Regions from separate parts of the Paenibacillus odorifer genome, predicted to be linked through region 1. Evidence: riboswitches for the same ligand, from Rfam matches in the RefSeq annotation. Region 1 holds a riboswitch; the other holds the start of a gene.
What was found. A riboswitch is a leader RNA that binds a small molecule or an ion and turns the genes downstream of it on or off. The one in region 1 is predicted to bind cyclic di-AMP.
Positions count from the first base shown of each region.

Region 1 (4,584 bases):
GGTGAAACTGATCCAACGCTTCTGCCAAAGCCTCAGGTCCCACCCGTATCACTACTTCCTCGACCTGATCTGCCCTGTTTGAACAGCCAGCCTCTTTGGGTACCTCATGTTGTGATTGAAAGGTATCCTGCGTCAGGAACAAATTCAGCATCCGGGAAAGACGAAACTCCCGATAGTCCTGCCGTGCCCGGCAATAACCATAGATGTACCAGTTGCTATATTTAAAATGAAGCTTTACTGGTTCCATTTCACGGGTTGTACGTTCATTTTTTACATTGATGTAATCAAAACGGACGACAATTCGTTCCGCTATAGCCGCACGTAAAAGAGGAAGTGCGTCAGGATCCGTACGCCGGGTTTCAAGATCCACCGCGAGACTAGAAGTCTGTGGCTCCGTTCCTATCGTTTGCAGCCGTTCAATGGTTCCTTGCGTATGCTCATCTTCAAACACGGAAGAGAGACTGTTAAGTACAGTAATCAGAGAAGTGACATCATACGAACGGAGCAGGCTTTTATCCATTTTATATCCGTCCATAATGCCATATCCACCTTTAGTTCCCTGATATGATACGACCGGGATACCAGCGGCACAAATCACATCGATATCCCTATAGATCGTCCGCTGGGAAACCTGAAACTCTTCAGCCAGCTTGGAGGCAGATAAAACTTCGTGGTTCAATAGCTTGTAGATCATAGAAATCAATCTTTCCAATTTCATGTGTGCATTCCCACCCATTAGTCCATTTCGTGTTACAGCGTGATTATATCATAGATTTTTTCGGGCTAATTTTGGGAGGGAGGAGTTTTGTTGTTGGTGATGAAGAAATATCCTATGACAGAGTCTGACAGAGCCGATTAATTTATTTACAGATTAAATCCGCAGGCTCTGATAAATCATTAACAGAAATAATAGCATCGTTTTTTTTCACAGGTGGGGTCCAATATTGCTCATTCCCAGGCAGGTCATCGAACCATTCGGCGTCCTTTGGACAATCTAGAATCATGAATTTTCCGTATTCCTGATCTCTGGATTGATGGTATTTGAGATAGGCTTTCCCGTTATCAATGGCGAGAATTTCTATTTTTCCTGAGGTGTGGCTCATGGATAAGCGTACTCTTTTGCCAAGTCCTGAGGTTCTAGCTTTGGCTTCTTCTACAATTTGATAGACTTGCTCGAGCGGTAATACGAAATCCCGGTTTCCGGCAACGGGCCGGTTCACAAAGAAGTAGTAGGGTGTAACGCCAGCCCATGAAAGTCGGTCCAGTAGTTCCCCTAAAATAATGGGATCATCGTTGATGCCTTTGAGGATGGGAGTCTGATTTACGACAATTGCCCCTGCGTTGTGGAGAGCTTTAAATGCTTTTTTGGCTTCAGGTGTGATTTCACGAGGATGATTGATGTGCGCCATAACATAGATTCGTTTGTCTTCGGTAGAGTAAGTACGAATCAGCTCCAGCAGCTCTTCGTCTTCAGAGATCCGCATCGGATTAAATACGGGAATTTTGGAACCTAGTCTAATGATCTTAACATGCTCAATGCTTCTTAGATTTTCAATAATGGATCTTAGCTTCGGTGTGGAGAGAATTAAACTGTCCCCGCCCGTAAGAAGTACGTTGTTAATCTCCGGATTCTTTGCGATATACTCCAAGCCCGGAGAGACATCAGCCATCGCCTCTTTCACGTCATTTCGGAACAGACGCTTACGGAAACAGTAGCGGCAATAAGCCCCGCAGACCTCGGATACAATCAGTAGTGCAGTGGTTCTATACTTGTGCTGACAACCAGGTACCACATAATTCGTGTCCTCATCGGAGGCGTCCCAGCGCCCATACTCCAGCAGTTCACCTTCGTTAGGAATAACCAGCTTACGGATGGGATCATCTGGATCATCCCAGTTAATCAAAGACAGATAGTAGTCATTTACACGAAAAACAAATTTGTCTGTAATTTCTTTCAGATTCTCTTTTTCCAGCTCAGACAACATAGCTATTTTGTTAATATCCGTGAAGTACTTTACCTTTTGCACGTACATCTCTCCTTTGTCTCGTAGTGTGAGAAATGAGGGAGCCTTAGTGTCAAAGGCCAATCTACTGCCAGCAGGGTCCAAAAAAAGCACAAAAAGAGACCCTTAGCAAGGGTCTCTGGTTATGTAAATAACATGAAAAGCAGACCCATCCACTGCTGACGAGGTTAGCTGACGGACTCGGGTAAGATGGTACCCTACATTCTAATACTCAATGATTCGCCCCAATTAACTGGTTCCCCCGCTTTTCAACTGTAAAAGTTGGAAATTAAGCGTAGATAAAGTATACCCTATGAAGTTTTGAAAAGTCAAAAGAGAATCCTAGATTCACCTTCAATTGCTAGCGCTACTTCCGCCGAGTAGTTTAGGCAGCAGCGTTAGTAGCTTCTCCCGGGTTAACGCATCACTGGAGTTCCATTTGCTTCCATCGAGCAGATAAACATGTCCCTGACGTACTGCCGGAAGAGTGTTCCAAAGTGAACTGTCTAGTAATCGTTCCATCGCAGCTCGCGAGTCTTTGCGTTCCGGAATGAACATGAAGATATGATCTCCGGCGTAGGCAGGCAGTCGTGTTGGATCAACTTCGGCGAACCCTAACTCTTCGTCCAATATGGCTTGGATCTCTTCGGTCGGTTGTAAACCACATGGGGCATAAAGCGCAGTGGAGAATCCGGACATTCCCATAGCATATAGATGATCTCCATGATCATAGACCAAAGCAGAGGCGGTTTCTCCAACTTGGAGAGTTGTCGAGTAAAGCTGCTGCCACATGGCAGCGTTTTTGATTGTGAATGACTCCAGCCATGCTTCGGCTTCGCGCTGTTTACCTAGCCAACTGCCTAATGTCCGCATTCGGTTGTCGAGAGGCGCAAATGAATCAAAGGTGAGTGTCGGAGCGATACCAGAAACTGCTCTGTAGGCTCTTTCATCACTATTTGCCAAAATGATCAAATCTGGGTTTAGGGAAGCGGTCAACTGCGGGTCCAGTGGAAACCCGACGTTGGCGAGCTTCTTAAGCCGATGTTTATAGACGCTGTTCCGGGCGAATGCTTCATCTCCACCGATAGGCTTTACACCTAACGCGAGAAGGTCGCCAAGTGTCTCGCCATGATAGACAATACGTTTCGCTCGTTCAGGAATTTCCACCTCATGACCCGTCCAATCCTTGACGGTAAGCTTACGACCTTGCTGATGTGCATATTGTCCGGGTGTAACTCCGGTTTTTTGCCGAAAGCGGCGGCTGAAATAGTATTCATCCGAGAAGCCGACCAGTCTGGCGATTTCCCGCAGTGGTTCAGTCGATTCCTGCAGGAATCGTTTGGAATGATTAATACGCAGATCCGTCAGGTATTCAAGCGGCTTTTTACCCGTAAGCTGCTGAAAGATCGGTGTATATTGCCAGATTGATATTCCCGCCAATTCAGCTAACTGCTTCACGGTGATACTCTCTGTATAATGCTCCTGAATGAATGTTATGGTCTTTTCTACGGATTCCGTAGGACTTGGCAGGTGTTTGGAAGGGTAATTATGCTCAAAAAGTAACAGCAGCAATTCTTGGAATTTTAATTGTTGCTTGAATTGTTGTACATCATCGGTGTTATTCCTGTTCATGAGCAGGTCTTCGACTAGCCGGATTACCTTGGTGAACGGGTGCACAATTAACTCCCGCCTGCCGGAAAGCAGCTCTCCAGAATATCGTTTAGGAAGCTTGGTTGTATAAATTGCTGTAAAGGTGATGAGGTAATAATACAACGTCAGCTCCTGGTTGTTCGTACTATAGGAGATTCCAGGAGATAGTAGATAACATTTATCCGTACTTAGTATCACGCTTTGATCATCGAGGTTCAATTGTCCGTTCCCTCCAGTAAATATGAGAAGGGTATAGTCCTGGGTTGTACGCGTTATAGAGCTTGAATCGGCAGCTTGAATCATCAGTTCGGCCTCGTTTAGCTGAAATAGCAGAGAGTGGAGTGGGGGGCAGGACGATGATGTATGCAGCATGGGTTCAGCCTCCGTTCATTTGGTGAGAATGATTATCAATGAATTCATTGTATATAAAAAAAAGAAGCATATCAACAGCCGTTGACATGCTTCTTGCAGTTTTTTATCAGCCTTGTGTTAAACTCTTCATCACAGAAGGTTATTTCATATTCAATAGCTGTGGAATTTCGCCAAGCAGCCATTCTCTTGTTGTTGCATCACTTGAAGTCTTCATGATGTCTTGTGTATAGACATATCCGTTCTTGACGGCAGGAAGGCTCTTCCAGATAGGGCTCTTTAATAGATTCTCTGTGGATTGTTTTGCTTCTTCTGCCACTGGAGTCAAGATGAATATCCGGTCTCCGGCATATTCTTTCAGGACTTCCATGGATACTTCCTGGAACCCTTTACCTTCATCAAGTATCTTCTGAATAGCTGGAGTTGCATTGAAGCCATTCTCCCCATAGAGTACCTGTGAAAGTCCGGTTGCTGCCATTATAAACAATCTGTCTCCTGGATAATAAGTGAAGACCGCAGCCGTTTCGCCCTCTTTCATGCCTGCGGATTTCAATTGCTTCCA
Region 1 covers NZ_CP009428.1:2,516,450-2,521,033, forward strand. Annotated here, with positions in the region: gene PODO_RS10625 (helix-turn-helix transcriptional regulator) at 1-718, opposite strand, end outside; gene PODO_RS10630 (KamA family radical SAM protein) at 861-2,033, opposite strand; cyclic di-AMP (ydaO/yuaA leader) riboswitch at 2,166-2,309, opposite strand; gene PODO_RS10635 (helix-turn-helix domain-containing protein) at 2,358-4,025, opposite strand; gene PODO_RS10640 (ABC transporter substrate-binding protein) at 4,165-4,584, opposite strand, start outside.

Region 2 (4,584 bases), 2.4 Mb from region 1:
CTTCAGTATGAAGTCCAGCTGCCCAAAATCTTTGCTCGCATGGGTGCTTCAGGTAACTTCGTTATGGCTGGGCAATGGTTCCCTAAGCTTAGTGTATACGAGCCGAGGGGCACACGCGGAGTTAAGGAAGAAGGCTGGGACCTGCATCAGTATCACGGAACCTCTGAGTTTTACAGTGATTTTGGCATCTTTAATGTAACGATTGCCGTCCCTTCCAACTATACGGTGGCTGCGACCGGATTTCCTGTAAAAAATGCCAAGCTCAAACAAGATCAGAAAATATATCAGTTCTACGCCGATGATGTCCACGATTTCGCTTGGGCCGCTTCCCCTGATTTTACAGTAGCTGAGGAAGCCTTCTCTACGCCGGAGGTGCCTGGAGTACGAATTAAGGTGTATCTCGACCCACTACACAAAGATTTAAAAGAGCGTTACCTTCAGGCTGCCAAGGCTGCCCTGACCTACTTCAGCAAATGGTATGGTCCTTATCCCTACTCTACGCTGTCTATTGTCGTCCCACCTAAGGAGGGCAACGGTGCTGGAGGAATGGAATACCCTACCCTTATTACAGCCTTTGGGGCCGCGGATTCTTCTCCAGATACCTCACTTGAAAGAACCGTCATTCATGAAATCGGCCATCAATACTTCTACGGTATGGTAGCCAGTAATGAATTCGAGGAGGCCTGGCTGGATGAAAGCTTCACTTCCTATGCCGAAGACAGACTTATGGAGCAAGAATACGGTATCAAGTCTAATTTGCCTTTACAGGCCAGCCTGGTAACTATACCTGAGCCGTTAAATCTGGAAACGTGGAAATATGCAGGGGCGGATTCCTATAGCCGAAATGTTTATATCCGCGGCAAGCTTGTACTTAAAGATATCGAACGCCAGGTAGGTACCAAAGCAATGAACAACATCATGTCCTCCTACGCTCGTAAGTTCCGTTTCGAGCATCCTGCTACGTCAGATTTTCAGAAAGTCGTTGAGAAGGTAACCAAAAAATCATGGCAGACCTATTTCGATGATTACATTTATGGTGATGGAGCGCCTGACTTCTCAGTAGATACGATTACTTTTAAAAAAAATAACAGCGGCGATGCTCCAAGCTACGAATCATTAGTGAAGATTTCAAACAAAGGGAGCCATTACGTTGATGTTCCCGTGAAATTCACATTCGCCGACAGCTCTTCGGTGCAGCGGGTCTGGAACGGTGAAGGAGCAGAGACTACGTTGCAATTGTTAAGCGATAAGCCTCTTCTCTCTGCTGAGATTGACCCTGAACATTCCATCTTATTGGAGAGCAAACATCTAAACAACTTTAGGCTGGCGGAAATAGAGCCCAAGACGCTCTCTCGCTGGACATTAAGTGTAACTAAACTACTTGAAACCGTGCTCGGAACTCTTGTCTGGTGAGGTGAATGATTGTGAGAACATCGATAACCCGCGGCTGGCAAAGCATGAAGGAGCAATTTTATATTTTAATTCTGCTCTTCATCTACCGACTGCTCTGGGGCTACTTTATGTATGGTTTCATCCGATCTGCTATTATTCCGATTCTACTGCGCTATCCGGATAAAGACGCCGGAGGCAGCGGTATGGGCAGACTGTTATATTATATCGAGGGACAGTTCAGCTTGAATACGGACCCTGCGATACGCACTTGGTTATGGATGCTTCTGGCGCTTGTTGTCTTGCGACTTCTGCTTTCCCCTTTCATAAGGGCAGGATTGCTGCATGAGCTCCACCAGGAGCGAAAGGGCGAGCGTGGACTGTTCTTTTTCCCTGGCATGAAGATCTATGGACTACCTGTCTTAGTCTTTAGCCTAATCGAATGGGTGCTGACCCTGCTGCCGCTTTACTGGCTTGCTCCAAAAATGTACGGGCTGTTCTTATCCTCTTTGTTTAACTACGCTTTGTTACTTCATTTAGTACCATACGTATTGGCATGGCTTATATATATTTTTATCGTGCGCCTGTTTCTTCTATATATGCAGTTTGGTTACACCGGCGGTACAGGAATGTTCTCCTCACTGTTCATCTGCTTGCGGTCACTGATTCCTGCTATAGGTGTTTCCATTGTACTTGGTGCGGGAGGCTTGCTCTTACTGCTAGTGTGCGGACTGACGGGTCTGTTCTGTCCCGGCCTACCGGCACTTATAATACGGCAAATCTCACCACTACCTTCTACGCTCTTAAAAATGTGGGGAATCTCTGCACAATATCATCTATGGCGTAGCAAAGCATTTCCACAATAAATCAACCTTATTTGACATAATAAAAAGGTCCCAATTCCTGTATTTAGGAGCTGGGACTTTTTCTCAATACGGATAACTTAAGAGTATTTGCAAAATCGTAAAAGCTCTGTTACAATAAGTCCTGTGCTATTAGTAACAATTTTGTAATCAATTGAAACGATTCCTACATAACTAAATGTATTTATCGTAAGTGTAACTGTCGAAACGTCATTCTCTGGTGCTTAACACGCCTAATTCCTTTGCACCGGGAAGTGGGGGAACCATATTTTGGGTGAATTGATCTCGCTTTACAGGGATCATAGGGAATCTTCTACCGAACCCTTAAGCTAACCTCGCAGGCCTTGGAAGGAGTACATCTTTTGAAAAGACATAATTTAAGAAAAAAATGCGTCGCTGCGGCGCTAGGACTTGTAATGGCATTATCTATTGGTGGAGGAAGCGCCTTTGCCGACTCTAAAATGGACTCTGTAATCTCAAAGACTATTGGAGTTGCCTATAAAACCGGAGGTACAAGCACTGCCGGATTTGATTGCTCTGGATTTACAAAGTATGTATTCAAGAATGTGGGTCTTACTTTACCTCGTACATCAAAAGCTCAATATAGCGTTGGAACTGCTGTATCCAAAAGCAATCTGCGTTCTGGTGATCTAGTGTTCTTTAACACACTTGGCAATGGAGTATCCCATGTCGGCATTTATGTTGGAAACGGAAAATTCGCACAATCGTCCTCTTCGCGTGGAGTGACCATCACTTCACTCAGTCAGGCCTACTGGGCCAATCGTTATGTTGGCGCTAAAAGAGTAATGAGTACTTCAGCTTATCAAGCTGTAGCCTTCGATTGAAACCTTCCTCACAACTATAACCTCACAATTACAACTATATGAACCTGAATCTGATTATGCCCGTAATCAAATTCGGGTTTTTCTTTATTCCATAATATATTTTTACACTATTAGAGCCCAATTGAAACACGTTTATTTGATAAAAATTGCAATTATATTAAAAATTAGGTCATTATTAACGCTTACATATGCCTTTCTACCGTAAAAATGCCAATTTTTCTGCATTAATATGTTAAAAACGATTGCCAAGCGGCTTTCTGTTTGTTACAATTAGCGCAGTGAGATTTTAGTAACATTTTTGTAATCATTAAGTTGTTATTTACAAAGGTTTTGTCATGTATTGATTACAAGCTAATCCTAATCAACAGTATGAGCCGAGTTTCCTAACTATTAGGAAAACGGGGGAACCAACTTTGGGTGAATTGACCTCCATTATATAGAGAGGTCATAGGGGACCTTCAACCGAACCCTTAAGCTAACCTCGTAGGCATTTGGAAGGGGTATACACTTTTGAAGAAGAAGTTAGCAGCAGCAGTACTAAGCTTTTCCATCATCCTCACCATCGGAGCAGGAAGCGCTTTCGCAGATTCCAAAATGGATAAAGTGATTGACAAGGCCATCGGTACTAAATACGTATCCGGCGGTATATCCACTAACGGATTTGATTGCTCCGGATTTACAATGTATGTGTTTGATAAGATTGGCATTAACCTTCCACACCAATCAGGTTCCCAATATCAAATGGGCACAGCAATCTCCCGTGATGATATAAGAGCCGGAGATCTTGTATTCTTCAATACAAGTGGCAAAGGTGTCTCCCATGTCGGCATTTATGTCGGTGAAGGTAAGTTCGCACACGCTTCTACCTCACGCGGTGTTACGATTAGCTCTCTGAGTGATAGCTACTACGTGAAACGCTACGTTGGTGCCAAGCGCATTATGAGCACAGACGCTTACCAATCGGTTGCTGCTGAATCGGAAGACAATGATGATGTGCAATAAATAACGTACATAGGCTCTTTTCCAAGGTACTCTTGGAGGAGAGCTTGTTTTTTTGTCTTATTACTTATTTACCCCTCTCATAATTTGTAAAACATTCCCCTCATATAAAGTTTCTGAGTCGAACCTCCCCCATTTTGTATATAATTAATAATATAGCAATGTCCTCGTGAAAGGAGATCGTTGACCTTATGATAAATCCCTCGGTAACTTTTCATGTTGTTCCTATGGAGGCAATTCACGGAGAAGCTATTTGTAAGTGGAGCTATACGCCCCCATATAATATTTATGGCTGGATGCCGTGGGAGCAGATGCAGGCTCTTGGCATCGAGTTTGGTGATCCGCAGCTCCGGGAGGAACAATATATCTCCATATTAAATGAAAATGAGGTTTTGTGCGGATTCGCACAGTTGTTCCCGATGGAAGGAGTCGTCCGTTTAGGAGTTGGGATGCGCCCCGATCTATGCGGCCATGGTTTAGGCAAACTA
Region 2 covers NZ_CP009428.1:112,925-117,508, reverse strand. Annotated here, with positions in the region: gene PODO_RS00550 (M1 family metallopeptidase) at 1-1,413, shown strand, start outside; gene PODO_RS00545 (hypothetical protein) at 1,419-2,255, shown strand; cyclic di-AMP (ydaO/yuaA leader) riboswitch at 2,473-2,611, shown strand; gene PODO_RS00540 (C40 family peptidase) at 2,669-3,097, shown strand; cyclic di-AMP (ydaO/yuaA leader) riboswitch at 3,460-3,602, shown strand; gene PODO_RS00535 (C40 family peptidase) at 3,608-4,099, shown strand; gene PODO_RS00530 (GNAT family N-acetyltransferase) at 4,288-4,584, shown strand, end outside.
Region 2: linked by a shared signal. The riboswitch ahead of PODO_RS00540 (C40 family peptidase) and the one ahead of PODO_RS10630 (KamA family radical SAM protein) in region 1 are both predicted to bind cyclic di-AMP.